Regions from separate parts of the Brevibacillus gelatini genome, predicted to be linked through region 2. Evidence: a T-box and tRNA genes for the amino acid it is inferred to sense, from the RefSeq annotation. Region 2 holds a T-box; the other holds one or more tRNA genes.
The links. A T-box is a leader RNA that pairs with one kind of tRNA and senses whether it is charged. The one in region 2 lies ahead of serS (serine--tRNA ligase), so its partner is inferred to be a tRNA-Ser.

Region 1 (8,013 bases), 1.5 Mb from region 2:
GCTGCGCATCGGCCAGGAGGACGAAATTTTGGTCAACCACCGCTCTCTGGAAGCGATTCTCGATGAATGTCCGCAGGCGTACAAAGACGTGGATCAGATTATCGATTCCGTCGTGGGCGCAAAGCTGGCGACAGTCGTAGCCAAGTGCAAACCACTCATCGCAATCAAAGGAGTTTGAGCAAAAAATGGTTTCCGTTGCCGGGCGGGAGCCATATTTTGCTTTATTTTTGACAAATGAACATAAATTGCACCGCTTGCCCAACCGATATGAGAAAAGAGACTATAAAGGGAAGATAGGGGAACAGCTATGGCTACATACTATTACTTCACCTGCCAAAAGTGCCGGACTCGGGGGGGAGTTTTCGGCGAACAGCCTTGGGGGTGGGGAAACTTTGACATGATCGAGTCCTTTAAGTTTCTGGCTTATCACATTCGCACATGCGGGGAAGAGCACATTCGCGTCATCTCGGAGGAAGTGGACGAATACATCGATCAGCTGCACGATGAGTACAACGCCTTCCTGGAGCAGACGAAGCATATTTTTCCGCACTCGAAGGATTGGGAGTTTCTCGATCGGTGGAAGATGCTGAAGGTAGAAGAATTGAAAGAAAAATGGGTGGAGGAGCACAGGATCGCCCACCCGGATGATCGTTTGAAGATTTGCGGCACACTGGATGAAGTAGACGTATTGCAAAAAGGGGCAGGACGTATCACGTTTTTGGCGACGGTGACGGATCGCGGGCAAACAAAGTGGAGACTGGTCGCTACCAGGCCCGAATTGCCTGCGCTCCATCAATCCTATATCATCATAGGGGTAAGACAGGATCATCCGGAGTTTGGGGAGATTGTCGAAGTATTCAAGATGATTCCCCAGGTGTAGTTACGAAAGAGAGGGATCACTGGCATGAAGCCTGAAACAATCGGCAAGCTGCTGGAAAACGTGCGGAAAAGCAACCCGCTGGTGCACAATATGACGAACGTCGTCGTGACCAACTTCACGGCAAACGGCTTGCTCGCCCTTGGCGCGTCTCCTGTCATGGCCTACGCGGAGCAGGAAGTCGCGGATATGGCGAAAATCGCAGGGGCGCTCGTCCTGAACATGGGAACGCTGAACGAGCGTGAAGTAAAGGCGATGCTCATCGCCGGAAGCTCGGCCAATCGCCACCAGGTCCCTGTGCTGTTCGACCCGGTAGGTGCAGGCGCAACTCCGTACCGCACAGAAACCGCGCAAAAAATCGTGCGTGAGCTAACGCTTTCGTTAATTCGCGGAAACGCGGCGGAAATCGCCAACGTTATCGGCGAATCGTGGGAGATCAAAGGAGTGGACGCCGGCGAGGCAGGCGGAGACGTCGCGACGCTGGCCAAAGCGGCGGCGCAAAAGCTGAACACAGTCGTGGCGATTACAGGAAAAGTCGATGTCATTTCGGACGGCAGCCGCGTGTATGCCATCCATAACGGACATCCGATCCTGACGAAAGTGACAGGCACAGGCTGCTTGCTGACCTCCGTGATGGGCGCCTTTGCCGCTGTGGAAAAAGACGTGCTGGCAGCCGGAGCTGCTGCGCTCGTCACGTACGGGGTCGCTGCACAACTGGCGGCGGAGAAAGCAGCCGCTGAGGGACCGGGCAGCTTCCAGATTCAGTTTTTGAATGCGCTGTCAACCGTGACGGCCGATGATGTGCATCGTCTGGGAGCCATCGAACAAACGGGGCTGTAGGCGAAAAACATACGCTCTCAGGTACCGCGACTATCCCATGTTTTCGACAGGCAGTCTGTGTTCGGTTCGGGAGGGGCATCTCCATCAGACAGCCCCTCTCGCTCCCGGTGAAGCCGCTCCTTTTTGAAGAGGAAGGCAAAAGGCTGGCTGTCGTCCAAAAGAAAAATCCCCTGCTTTCCAGGGGATGAAAATGTGTACGGCTATATGGCTAGGACTAGGATAGGTAAGTTAGGGCGTAGCTGTATTTTCGCAGCGTGAAGGATAACAGCTTCTTCTGATGCTCCGAGAGCGCCAGAAAAACGAATTCTACTTGATCTTCTTCAAACGGACGTACATAAAAGCGCGAAATTCCGTGAAAAATGATTTCTTTCTTTAACGTCAGCGCTGCACTGGCGTCTGTGCGAATATGCAATTCCACGAGCTTGTAACCTCCTTGGACATTTACTAGAGTACCAAAAAAGTCCAATGGGAAATCACGGAAGTTTTGTCGGATTTATGTCCAAGATGTTACCAATTTTTGTATGAAGAATGACAATGATGACAATTCGCAAAACAGGCTATTTCCTGTCGTCCGGAATGCATCTGGATCGGGAAAAAAAGGCGGAAATCATGGCGGCTACCCTGCCCTTTTCCGTTTTCATGTCGATTTTGTCCCGCAAGCAGCGCAAAAGCTCCTGGTCGCAGCTGCAAGCAAAATAACCGCGTTTTTGATAGCAGCGGTCGTGCTTTTTGCAGCAGCGGTCAATATCGTCGATGGGGGCGCCCGGCCCGGAGCAGCCTGGACCGCACCAGTTTCCGTACAAACAAGGAATACGCAATCCCCGCCGTCTTCTTCTGCCCAACAGTCATCACTCCGCATTGAAGATGGATATTGCCAGCATATTGGAAAAGGGAGGAAGTTGTTTTAGGCAAGTTTCACAAAATATGACGGGAGGATCGCCGGGAAGCACGAAGAGGCATTTGCTGACATCGCTGCGGCAGAGCGCCAAAAGCTGCTTTCCATGTGAAAAAAAACTTTTAAAATATCACTTGAAATCAATTATCGGATATGATAGATTAGTTCTTGCCCAAGCGATATGTGAAAAGGGCAAGGGCAAGGGAAAAGCATGGATGGATGTCCGAGAGGCCGAAGGAGCACGATTGGAAATCGTGTAGGCGGGGTAGACCCGTCTCGTGGGTTCAAATCCCACTCCATCCGCCATCATGGCCCGTTGGTGAAGCGGTTTAACACAGCAGCCTTTCACGCTGTCATACAGGGGTTCGAATCCCCTACGGGTCACTTACAGACACCCTGCAAGCGGCTGTTGGGCCTCGCAAAGGATTCACGGTTGCGCTGATTCACTTTGTCAGGCCCAACAAAAGTTGCGGGCAGTGGAGGCTTAGCTCAGCTGGGAGAGCATCTGCCTTACAAGCAGAGGGTCGGCGGTTCGATCCCGTCAGCCTCCACCATTTTCATGTTCAAATTGCGGTCGTGGCGGAATTGGCAGACGCGCTAGATTCAGGTTCTAGTGGTGGCAACACCGTGGAGGTTCAAGTCCTCTCGACCGCACCATATCAGCATATGTAAGGTTTTGGATAAGCTGCGAATGAAGTGGGCTATCCGAAACCTTTTTTGCTACTTGTGACCACTTTCTTCCGATGGTAATCATCGTGGAAGGAAGTGGTTACTTTGTTGCGGAAGGATGTTGCGTCATACTGAAATCCAAATGACGAGCCGTTGCATTTCCAGGTGGGACAAAGTTGGAACGCCATGCAGGGCGAAATTGAAGGTTTGAGAAGGGGGGCTGAAATATTGGGTTAACATAAAAAGGGGGATGAATCGCATCCCCCTTTTTATGTTCCCCATTGATGCCCATATTGAATGACAATTTTTGTTGGAAGTTGAATAACTTCTGGATTTGAATATGTTGCTACTAATCCAAATAACATGCTAAAAGCCATGATTCCCTTGATAAATGTCTTCATGTTACACCTCCGAAAATATAGATTACTCTTATATTTCATTATATTCCCAGAAGAAGCACTTGTCAATTATGACAATATTTGGATATAATGACGAGAAGGGGAGAATCCTGCAAACAAAGGAGGATTAATGATGGAAAATGTCGTAGAAATAGAAACCCATCTCATTTTACAACACATTGTCAATAACATAGAGGAAAACAAGTGGGAAGAAGCAAGAAAACAATTTGATTCTTTGGACATCGACAAGCTTGCGGTAGAGGACAAAAGTACTTACTGGTGGGCAAGCGCTCGATTCAACCATATTAATCAAAACTTTAATATTGCCGAAAAGCATTATCTTTTAAGCATTTCTCTGGCAAAACAGATTTATGAAGAAAAAGCTAACGCCATAGATTATGTTAGGTCATTATCTTCTATCGGATTATTTTACTCTCAAATTGGTGAAGCAAGTAAAGCTGTTCCTTATTTGATGTCGGCAAATCAACTGATTGATAGACATGCGATAGGAGGGACGCAAAAAGTTCTCGCGTATTACGCAACAGGTGTCATGCATGGAATATTAGAGGAGTATGTATCAGCAATCGGCTGGCTGAAACGTGCCGAAGAGTTAAATATTTCGTTAGGATTGCTGTATAATGGGGCTGATATTTATATCAGTACAGGCATCTGCTATCACAAATTGTCAAGATTTGAGGAAGCTGAGGAAAGCTTCATGAAAGTGCTTGATATTCTGAAAATTATCCCGGACGAAAAGCTTGAAGCGGCGATTGACCACAATTTGGGGATGCTATACAGAAGAACAGGAAGATATGAAGAAGCTCTGGAACATCTTCAAATGGCTCTTGACCTGCACCAAGAAGCTAACAGAAAGCATTTTGCGAAAAATACAACTTTAGAATTAGCAAAAGTATACCGTTTGATGGGTCAGCTAGAAGAATCCAAACGTCTTTGCTATTCAGTAATTGATGATTATACAACAGAAGAATTGTTGGCAGAGGCACGATACACTCTTGCAGAAGCGCTTTATTCTGACAAACAATACGATGATGCTTTGAAACATGCAAAGCTTGCGTTGGATTACTTTAAGCAAGAGGGTAATAAATTTGAAGACTATTTGATGAAGACATATGATGTAGTTTTAAGAATATATGAAAAGAAAACGGATTTATGAGCAACAGAGGTGAAATACAATCACCTCATTTTTGTTTGGGGAATTACACCTAGCCTACCCATGACCACTTTCTCCCGATACAAAAACAGCAAAAGCCCAGCGAGGTCCAGGAAGGATCCGGCTGGGCTTTTCTTTTGTTTACATACCTTTTTTCTCCAAAACCCGTGACGGCGCCAAAAGCCTGCGCCATTTGATTTGCGGCACGCAGATGGCAGCGAGGATCATCAGAACGCCGCCCCATTGGGAAAACGTCACCTTTTCCTGGAGAACCAGACTGGACAAAAGGACGACGGTTGGCAGCTCGACAGCACTCAGGATCGTAGCGAGGCCGTTGCCGATGCGGGGGACGCCTGCCGCGAGACAAAAAATCGGGATGACCGAACCGAACACGGCAACGAGCAAGCCGAGCGGAAGCAGTCCGTCCATTAGCCGACCGTTGAACAAAAAGGTTGGCGGATAGACGATGGAGAGCATGACGGCTGCCAGGCTGATCGTGATCGCGCTGCGCAAATAAGGATTCAAGCCTGGAAGGATGCGCCCGCTGAAGAAAATCACCAGGGCAAACGTAGCCCCCGACAACAGGCCGCAGACCAGACCCGTGATGCTGACACCTTGCAGGCCGCCTTCGCCAAGACCGCTGGCAAGCACCGTTCCGCCGCCAAGCATGAAAAGCGACACCCATTTTTTTGCCGTCGGCCATTTGCGCTCGACAAGCGATTCGAGCAGGACCCCGATCCAGGTAAACTGGAACAGAAGCACGATGGCCAGCGAAGCGGACAAGCGGCTGACGGCCTGATGGTAAAGAATGCTGGTGGACGCCATCATCACGCTGACAGGGGCGAGAATCAGCAAATATTTCAGGCGGAACCGTTCACGCGAGAAAAACAGGGCCGCTATAATCATTATCAAGCCGCCGAAAATGAGTTGGCTCCCGCTCATCTCGTAGGGAGTAAAGCCAAGCGCAAACGCGTGCTTCATGAACAGGGAGAGCACTCCGTAGCTGCATGCCCCGAGCAAAACGAACAGAACAGAACGCCAGTATGTCATAGGTGAAAATTCCTTTCTTATGACTAAACTCGGTTGAATAATGCCTATTGTACACTAGTAGGAAAAATGGTACAATGAAAAATTATTTTTCACTTCATTATGCTGCTGAGATAATGAGATGTCTCGCTAAATCACTGCTATGGCAGTGAAGGAAAGTGATTGGCGTGATCGTGATTATATCGGTGATGAATACATAGCCGATTGACGACAATTCCGTTACACTACACTATAAGACGGGCACATGGCAAAACAGTGGGGGAATCAGAAATGAAACAGGGGATACTTTATGCGTTTGCCGCGTATTTTGCATGGGGAATGCTTCCGCTGTACTGGAAGCTGTTCCAGTCGATGGGCGCATGGGAAATTTTGGCGCACCGCATCGTCTGGTCGATTCTTTTTGTCGCAATCATTATTCAGGTAACGAAACGCTGGCGCGCAATGTGGGGATCGGTATCCGGGGGGAAAATGGTTGCTGCGCTTGCCACCTGCTCCCTGCTCATCAGTGCAAACTGGCTGATCTACATTTGGGCGGTGAACAACAACCAGGTCATGCAAACGAGTCTCGGCTACTATATGAACCCGTTGTTTACCGTACTGCTCGGCGTAATCTTTTTACGGGAAAAAATGAATCTGGCACAATGGGCGGCACTCATTCTGGCGGCCTGTGGCGTCCTGTTCATCACGGTGCAATACGGTGAGTTTCCGTGGATTGCGCTCTCCTTGGCGCTCACGTTTGCGTTTTACGGTCTGGCGAAAAAGGTGGTGAAAATGGAGGCGATGATCGGGCTTGCCTGGGAGACGCTGTTTGTCGCTCCGATTGCGCTCGGTTACTTGATCTTGCTCCAGGCAAACGGGACAGAGACGGCGACGGCCTTGGCGTGGTGGCAGATGCTTTTGCTGGCGCTGGCCGGCGTTGCGACGGCGATGCCGCTGTACTGGTTTGCCCAAGCGGCGAAGCGCTTGCCGCTCTCGATTGTCGGCTTTATCCAGTATGTCTCTCCGACGATCACGCTGCTCACCGCGGTTTTTCTGTTTGGAGAACCGTTTACCACGACACATCTCATCAGCTTTTCGTGCATCTGGTCTGCGCTCGTAATCTTTACCGTAAGCTCGATGCGCAAAAAACCGGCGACGGCTCCGCTCAAGCCGGAAGTGGCGATCAAAAAGCAGGCATAGGACGAAAAAAACTCCTGATCCGTCCCGAGACTCGCTCGGCTGGTCAGGAGTTTTTGGTTTGCAAAACTAGGCTTGGTGCTTGCGGCGGTATGCGCCGTGGTTGGTTGGACCGACGTATTTGTTGAGGGCAAAGGAGTGGCGAATCGCTTCGGTAATGAACTCCTTCGCGACCTCCACAGCGCCGCGCACGGAATTGCCTTTGGCCAGCTCTGCGCAGATGGCAGCAGAGAAGGTGCAGCCTGCCCCGTGAGTGAACGTGGTGTCAAAACGCTCGGATTCCAGCACCTCGATGGTTTGCCCGTCGTAGAAAACGTCGACGGCATTGTCGCTTTGCAATTTGGTGCCGCCTTTTACCACGACGTAGGAAGTGCCGAAGTCGTGAATGCGTTTTGCCGCTTCCTTCATGTCTTCAACGCTTGTCAGCGCGCCCATTCCACTGAGGATTCCCGCTTCAAACAGGTTCGGCGTCGCGACAGTTGCACGCGGGAGCAGCACTTCACGCAGGCTGACGGCGATTTCCGGATGGAGCGCTTCTGCGCCTTTACAGATCATCACCGGGTCTACGACGACATTTTTCAATTGATATTGCTCTATTTTGCGGGTAGCGAGGTCAACCAGCTCTGTGGTGCCAAGCATCCCGGTTTTTACTGCATCTACACCGATTCCGGCGAGAACCGTCTCGATCTGCTTTTCCAGGATGGCAACATCGATGGGGAACACTTCATGGAACCACTCATTGTGCGGGTCCTGGGCCACGATGACAGTAAGGGCTGTCATTCCGAAGACGCCAAGCTCCTGAAACGTTTTGAGGTCTGCCTGTTGTCCAGCACCGCCGCTGGTATCGGAGCCTGCAATCGTAAGCGCTTTTTTCATGGTCATAGTCATTTATCTCCCTTTTGTGCAGCAGCGAAGTGAATGCAGTTCTTTACTGTCATGC
Region 2 (8,013 bases):
GATCGTGCGGCGGCGCTCGTACAGGCAGGTGTAGACGTGCTTGTCGTCGATACAGCGCATGGGCATTCCAAAGGTGTTATCGAGACAGTAAAAGCACTTCGCAAGGAATATCCAAACCTGACAATCGTGGCAGGAAACGTTGCAACAGGAGAAGCCACTCGCGACCTGATCGAAGCAGGGGCATCCGTTGTCAAAGTCGGGATCGGTCCAGGCTCCATTTGTACAACGCGTGTCGTAGCCGGTATCGGTGTGCCGCAAATCACTGCCATTTACGATTGCGCCCGAGTAGCGCGCGAGTACAATATTCCAATTATTGCCGACGGCGGCATTAAATACTCCGGTGATTTGCCAAAAGCAATCGGAGCGGGTGCTTCGGCGATCATGATCGGCAGTCTGTTTGCCGGAACGGAGGAAAGCCCGGGCGAGTTCGAGATTTTCCAAGGACGCCGCTTCAAGGTATACCGCGGAATGGGCTCGATTGGCGCGATGAAAGCAGGAAGCAAGGACCGTTACTTCCAGGAGAACGAACAAAAGCTTGTTCCAGAAGGCATCGAGGGCCGTGTTCCATACAAAGGGCCTTTGGCGGACGTGACTTATCAGTTGATCGGCGGTCTGCGTGCAGGTATGGGCTACTGCGGAGCCAAAACAATTGAAGACTTGATTCAAAACTCGCAGTTTATCCGTATCACAGGTGCCGGCTTGCGCGAAAGCCATCCGCACGATGTGCAAATCACGAAGGAATCGCCAAACTACTCGATTTCATAGGTTAAACAATCTGGGGGCTGTCTCAAAAGTCGTCATGTCGGCTTTGAGACGCCCCCTTTTGTATGTCAAAAACGATGATCTACCATCCAATCCATTACTTGCTAATGAGTCTATTTGGGCTTCAATGCGGTCGTAATGGTATGTTACACTTACACTTGGTGCCCAATTACCGTATAGACTTATGACAGAATTGGAGAGTGAGAAGAAACGATGAAGCGAACTACTTGGAAGACACGACTGACAGGTCTGATCCTTTCTGTCGCTATGTTTGCTACCGCAATGGGAGGAGCAGCGACGAAGGCCGATGCAGCACCTGCAGCAGATCTACAACTGGCTGCAAAATCTGCCATTCTATTAGAGGCATCTACGGGAAAAGTTTTATATAGCATGAATCCAGACGTCCCACTGCCTCCTGCCAGCATGAGCAAGATGATGGCGGAATACCTTGTACTGGAAGCGGTCAAGCAGAAGAAAATCAGCTGGGACGAAAAGGTGCCTGTCAGTGAATATGCTTTCTATGTGGCAAGAATCTCTGATACGTCCGGAGTGTACCTGAATCTGGGGGAATCTTTTACAGTCAGGGAGCTGTACAATGCAATGGCTGTCGTTTCTGCCAACGATGCTACTGTTCTGCTTGCTGAAAAGATAGCGGGCAATGAAGCCAACTTCGTGCAGATGATGAACAAGAAGGCTGCCGAGTTTGGGATGAAAAATACATCTTTCGTTACATCCAGCGGCTTGCCGGCAAATGAGTTGGGTCCATACTCCGTCCAGACCGATCAAGTGGAAAATCTGATGTCCGCGCGTGATTCGGCTATCCTCGCCAGAAACCTGATTCGTGATTTTCCGGAAGCGTTGGAAGTATCGAAAATCCCGCGTTTCACCTTCCGTCCCGGCTCTAAAAATGAATTGAAAATGGCGAATAACAACTGGATGCTGCCTGATCTGCCCAATTACTATCCAGGTGTAGACGGATTAAAAACGGGCTATACACAAGCAGCCGGTTATTGCTTTACGGGTACTGTCGTGCGTGATAACATGCGCTTGATTTCTGTCGTGATGGGGACAGACAGTAAAACAAAACGCTTCGTGGAAACCAACAAGCTTTTTGACTACGGCTTTAGCAATTTCAAATTAACGAAGCAAATGGATAAAGGTGCTCCGGTCAAAGGTTTTGAAACCGCACCGGTAAAGAACGGTGTCGAATTGAACGTGCCGGCTGTAACGGGCAGTGAAGTGAAAGTAGTGACCAAGATCGGAACCGAGGCAAAGTTGACGCCGACCGTTACCTTCCAGGATTTGAATGCTCCCATTAAGGCAGGACAAGTCATCGGCAAGCTCGTCCTGAAAGAAGAAGGAGCGAAAGACACCGACTACCTGCAGCCGGAAGATGCAGCAAAAGCAGGCGCGGATTTGGTGGCAGGCCAGGAGGTCGAAGAGGCGAGCTGGATTCGTTTGTTCTTCCGCAGCATCATTCAATTTTTCAGCAATTTGTTCAGTAGTGGAACAGGAAATTAAATAACTATTGTATTCCCCCTCATCTATCGTTTACAATGACGGTAACGAAGAACCATAACAGAGCATAACAGTTACGGTTCTGACTTCATGATGTAGGGGGAATTTTCACATGGTACAAGTAGGAACGTCCCGCGTAAAAAAAGGTATGGCTGAGATGCAAAAAGGCGGCGTCATCATGGACGTTGTGAACGCCGAGCAGGCAAAAATTGCTGAAGCTGCCGGTGCTGTAGCTGTCATGGCATTGGAACGCGTACCTTCTGACATTCGTGCGGCTGGCGGAGTAGCTCGTATGGCTGATCTTGGCATTGTGGAGGAAGTGCTGAACGCTGTTTCGATCCCTGTTATGGCAAAAGCTCGTATCGGACACTTTGTAGAAGCGCGCGTACTGGAATCGATGGGTGTCGATTACATTGACGAGAGTGAAGTTTTGACCCCGGCCGATGATCTGTACCACATCAATAAAAAAGAATTCACTGTGCCGTTTGTATGTGGTGCGCGTGATCTGGGTGAAGCGCTTCGCCGTATCGGTGAAGGGGCGTCCATGATTCGGACAAAAGGTGAGCCAGGAACCGGAAACATCGTAGAAGCCGTTCGCCACATGCGCACGATGATGGCGCAAATCCGCAAAGTGCAAGCAATGTCTTACGATGAGCTGATGGCCGAAGCGAAAAATCTGGGTGCCCCATACGAGCTGCTGGAACAAGTACACAAAACCGGCAAGCTGCCTGTAGTGAACTTCGCCGCTGGTGGCGTAGCGACTCCGGCAGATGCGGCTTTGATGATGCAGCTCGGGGCTGACGGCGTGTTTGTCGGCTCGGGTATTTTCAAATCGGAAAATCCGGAGAAATTCGCTCGCGCAATCGTTGAAGCGACTACGCACTACACAGACTACGAACTGATCGCTCGCGTATCCAAAGGTTTGGGAAGTCCAATGACCGGAATCGAGATTTCCAAAATTCGCGAGGCGGATCGCATGCAAGAGCGTGGCTGGTAAGGTGAGCAGAATGAAAATCGGTGTACTCGCTTTGCAAGGAGCTGTAGCAGAACACCTGCGCATGCTGGAAGAGGCTGGGGCGACAGCTGTTCCCGTCAAAAAGGTGGAAGAGCTGGACGAACTCGACGGACTGGTTCTCCCCGGCGGAGAAAGCACGACGATCAGCAAGCTGATGCACAAGTACGGATTCATGGACGCGCTCCGCGAGTTCGGAAAAGCAGGCAAGCCGATCTTCGGTACTTGCGCAGGCGCGATTCTTTTGGCCAAACAGATTGAGGGGCAAGATGACTGCCATCTCGGGTTGATGGATATTAAGGTGGAGCGAAATGCCTTTGGCCGCCAAAAGGAAAGCTTCGAGGTGACAATGCCTGTAGCTGGCGTCGGTGCAGATTACCCGGCAGTGTTCATCCGGGCACCATATATTATGGAAGTCGGAGAAAACGCAGAAGTGCTGGCCAAGTACGAAGAAAAGATCGTGGTAGCGCGAGAAGGGCATTACCTGGCGGCTGCCTTTCACCCGGAATTGACGGAAGATACAAGAATGCACAAATACTTCCTCGACATGGTGAAGGAATACCGAAACTGATTGAAGTGACGCTTGCATGAAAAGATCGGCATTGGCCAAATGCTGGTCTTTTCTTTTTGTTACAAGATGATGGCGGAGCGCCCTTTACATACGTATAGAACTTGTAGTACAGTTAACAATAGAAATAGGTATGAATGAGAATGCGATGATGAGAACAAGTACTTCACATCAACCTGGTGTAGAGAGTCGGTGGGTGGTGCGAACCGATCCGGTCTGTGAAGGAATCCATCTCGGAGTGGCAAAGGAATGAACTTTGTCCGGAACCGTCCCGTTATGACGGATGGAGTGGATAGATGCGCCAGGATGGGCATGTATCAACGAGGGTGGCAACGCGGGTACACAACACTCGTCCCTTATGAGGGGACGGGTGTTTTTTGCATTTTGATTATGGATTCGGAGGGATTCGAACATGTTGGACGTCAAAATACTGCGTCAGGATTTGGAAGGGGTAAAACGCCGTTTGGCGCATCGCAATGAAGATATTTCGGCTCTGGATCAGTTTGCAGAGGTCGATGAAAAGCGCCGTCAAGTAATTCAGGAAGCAGAGGCGCTGAAAAATAAACGAAATACCGTTTCCGAGCAAGTAGCGGTCATGAAGCGCAACAAAGAGAATGCCGACCACCTGATCGCGGCAATGAAGGAAGTAAACGAACACATCAAGAAGCTGGACGAAGAGCTGCGCAAGCTGGATGAGCAGCTGGAGCTCATTTTGCTGAGCCTGCCTAACCTGCCGCATGAGAGCACACCGATTGGTACATCGGAAGACGACAACGTAGTGGCATGGACGTGGGGCGAGCCGCGCAACTTTGGCTTTGAGGCAAAGCCGCACTGGGAGCTCGCCAGCCAGACAGGGATTCTCGATTTTGAGACGGCAGCAAAAGTAACAGGAAGCCGCTTTGTCTTTTACAAAGGACTGGGAGCCCGCCTGGAGCGCGCATTGATGAACTTCATGATGGACCTGCATGCCACTGAGCACGGTTACGAAGAGGTTATCCCGCCATATATCGTAAACCGTGCAAGCATGACCGGAACCGGACAGTTGCCGAAGTTCGAGGAAGATGCTTTCAAGCTGGAGGGACCAGACTACTTCCTGATCCCGACCGCAGAGGTGCCAGTCACCAACATGCACCGGGATGAAATTCTGGATGGAGACGATCTGCCGCGCTACTATGCTGCTTTCAGCGCTTGTTTCCGTTCGGAAGCGGGATCGGCTGGCCGCGATACACGCGGGCTGATTCGCCAGCACCAATTCAACAAAGTAGAGCTGGTGAAATTCGTCAAACCGGAAGATTCGTATGACGAGCTGGAGAAGCTGGTGAAAAACGCCGAGAAGGTGCTGCAACTGCTTGGACTTCCGTACCGCGTCATGAGCATGTGTACAGGCGATCTCGGATTTACGGCAGCGAAGAAATACGACTTGGAGGTATGGCTTCCAAGCTCGAACACGTACCGCGAAATCTCGTCTTGTTCGAACTTCGAAGATTTCCAGGCTCGTCGCGCCAATATTCGTTTCCGCCGCGACACCAAATCGAAGCCGGAGTTCGTGCATACACTGAACGGCTCGGGCCTCGCTATTGGCCGCACCGTAGCGGCGATTTTGGAAAACTACCAGGGGGAAGACGGAAGCATTACCATTCCGGAAGTGCTGCGTCCGTACATGGGCGGAGTAGCCAAAATCGAGCCGAAATAAGCAGCAGGATAAGCACAGCAGCCTTTGATCTTTCTTTATTGGATCAGAGGCTGCTTTCTTTTTGGGGCGGGGAAAAGGCGAGAGAGCATGGGGGACAAGACAGCTCGGAAAATGTGTACTATTACAGTTATAATTTTTAGAAAATTGTGTTGCACTGTACCAATCTCTGTTATATAATAAAAACAACTTAAAAGAATATTGTTTTAATACAGAAGTGGAGGGAATGGGAAATGAACTGCTATCGGTGTGAAGGAAACGGCGAACAGAATTGCCCACGGTGTGGAGGCGTTGGTCATGATGACAACGGAGCGGCTTGCCATCATTGTTTGGGGGACGGACATGTGATCTGCAGTCATTGCAGTGGCAGCGGATACCAGGATTAAGCCATTTTTTTTGAACCTTCTGTACTATAATAATTTCTAAAAATTAATTCTGTACCATAATAATTTAGGTGCTATCAAGGGAAGGTGAACAGGTTTGACTACGATTCCAACCAATCCATATCCGCTGGAAATCCAGATTACCGGCGAGATGCGCTCCGGCTACGAGGATATTCTCACACCAGAGGCGATCCAGTTCGTCATCAAGCTGGAGCAAAAGTTCGGCGACAGAAGGCAGCAATTGCTTGCCGCACGTCAGGAACGCCAATTGAAAATAGATGCCGGGCAACTGCCCGACTTTTTGCCGGAAACAGCCGAGATTCGCAACGGAGATTGGACGGTAGCTCCGCTTCCACATGATCTGCTGGATCGCCGGGTGGAGATTACCGGGCCAGCAGGCGACCGCAAAATGGTTATCAACGCACTCAATTCGGGCGCACGCGTCTTCATGGCAGATTTTGAGGACGCAAACTCGCCTACCTGGGAGAATACGATTCAGGGCCAGATCAACATGAAGGACGCTGTCCGCCGCAACATCTCATACACCAGCCCGCAAGGAAAGCAATACACCCTCAATGAGAAAACAGCGGTATTGATCGTGCGGCCGCGTGGCTGGCATCTCGATGAAAAACATATCCTTCTCGATCAAAAGCCGATTTCCGGCAGCCTGCTCGACTTTGGGCTCTACTTTTACCACAACGTCGATGCCTTGATCGCGAACAAGACGGCCCCGTACTTCTACCTGCCGAAGCTGGAAAGCCACCTGGAAGCGCGTCTCTGGAACGATGTATTTGTGTTTGCCCAGGAGGAACTGAATATTCCGCGCGGTACGATTCGGGCGACGGTTCTGATCGAAACGATTCTCGCAGCCTTTGAGATGGATGAGATTTTGTATGAACTGCGGGAGCATAGCGCGGGATTGAACTGCGGGCGTTGGGATTACATTTTCAGCTACATTAAAAAGCTGCGGAATCAGCCGCATGTCATCACTCCTGACCGGGCGCAAGTCACGATGACGGTTCCGTTTATGAGGGCCTACACCACGTTGGCGGTGAAGACGTGCCATAAACGCCAGGCTCCTTGCATTGGCGGGATGGCTGCCCAGATTCCGGTGAAAAACGACCCGGTCAAAAACGAGGAAGCGCTCGCCAAAGTACGCGCTGACAAGGAGCGGGAAGCTTACGACGGGCACGACGGTACATGGGTGGCCCATCCCGCACTGGTGCCAGTGGCGATGGAGGTATTCAACCGCTTGATGCGAGAGCCGAACCAGATCTGGTACAAACGCGAGGATGTGCAGGTATCGGCAAGCGACCTGCTGGCTGTACCAGAGGGCGCCATTACGGAAGAAGGCGTACGTACAAACATAAGTGTAGGCTTGCAGTACATCGAAGCGTGGCTGCGCGGGCATGGCGCAGTGCCGATCTACAATCTGATGGAGGATGCGGCGACCGCGGAAATTTCCCGGACTCAGGTGTGGCACTGGATTCGTCATCCAAAAGGCGTGCTCCAGGATGGCCGAAAAATTACCGAGGCTCTGGTCAAGCAATGGCTTAGTGAGGAATTGCAGGCATTGAAACAAGCGATTGGCCAGGAACGTTATGAAAACAGCAAATTTCAGGCTGCCGGAGAGCTGTTCCTGAAGCTGGTGACAGAGAACGAATTCGAGGATTTTCTGACAGTACCGGGCTATCGCTATCTGTAATAGCCAAAATAAAAAAGAGTGGGGGAAAAGAACATGAGCAAACAAACCAAGCAGGAAGCCATTCAACAAATTGAGCAAAGCTGGAACACCGAGCGTTTTAAGGGAATTACCCGGCCGTATTCTGCTGAGGACGTATACCGTTTGCGCGGGTCTGTGCAAATCGAACATACATTGGCGCGACTGGGTGCCGAGCGACTGTGGAATCTGTTGCATACCGAGCATCACATCAAAGCGTTGGGGGCTTTGACCGGGAATCAGGCCATCCAGCAAGTAAAAGCGGGGCTGAAGGCGATTTACTTGAGCGGCTGGCAAGTGGCGGCTGACGCGAACCTTTCCGGTCAAATGTATCCCGATCAAAGCCTTTACCCGGCCAAC

Region 1: it encodes a tRNA-Ser, which carries the amino acid that the T-box ahead of serS (serine--tRNA ligase) is inferred to sense. The anticodon was not compared.

Annotation. Positions count from the first base shown of each region.
Region 1 covers NZ_CP154342.1:3,008,111-3,016,123, reverse strand. Annotated here, with positions in the region: gene AAFJ72_RS14535 (RtcB family protein) at 1-178, shown strand, start outside; gene AAFJ72_RS14530 (hypothetical protein) at 398-880, shown strand; gene thiM (hydroxyethylthiazole kinase) at 905-1,717, shown strand; gene AAFJ72_RS14520 (hypothetical protein) at 1,932-2,135, opposite strand; gene AAFJ72_RS14515 (hypothetical protein) at 2,252-2,416, shown strand; partial or broken gene AAFJ72_RS14510 (phospholipase A2 family protein) at 2,434-2,520, opposite strand; tRNA gene AAFJ72_RS14505 (tRNA-Ser) at 2,826-2,918, shown strand; tRNA gene AAFJ72_RS14500 (tRNA-Glu) at 2,923-2,996, shown strand; tRNA gene AAFJ72_RS14495 (tRNA-Val) at 3,091-3,166, shown strand; tRNA gene AAFJ72_RS14490 (tRNA-Leu) at 3,183-3,269, shown strand; gene AAFJ72_RS14485 (hypothetical protein) at 3,551-3,682, opposite strand; gene AAFJ72_RS14480 (tetratricopeptide repeat protein) at 3,813-4,853, shown strand; gene AAFJ72_RS14475 (EamA family transporter) at 4,992-5,900, opposite strand; gene rarD (EamA family transporter RarD) at 6,168-7,076, shown strand; gene pdxK (pyridoxine/pyridoxal/pyridoxamine kinase) at 7,143-7,955, opposite strand.
Region 2 covers NZ_CP154342.1:28,302-36,314, forward strand. Annotated here, with positions in the region: gene guaB (IMP dehydrogenase) at 1-765, shown strand, start outside; gene AAFJ72_RS00215 (D-alanyl-D-alanine carboxypeptidase family protein) at 976-2,283, shown strand; gene pdxS (pyridoxal 5'-phosphate synthase lyase subunit PdxS) at 2,393-3,277, shown strand; gene pdxT (pyridoxal 5'-phosphate synthase glutaminase subunit PdxT) at 3,288-3,863, shown strand; T-box leader at 4,000-4,220, shown strand; gene serS (serine--tRNA ligase) at 4,273-5,553, shown strand; gene aceB (malate synthase A) at 6,031-7,638, shown strand; gene aceA (isocitrate lyase) at 7,672-8,013, shown strand, end outside.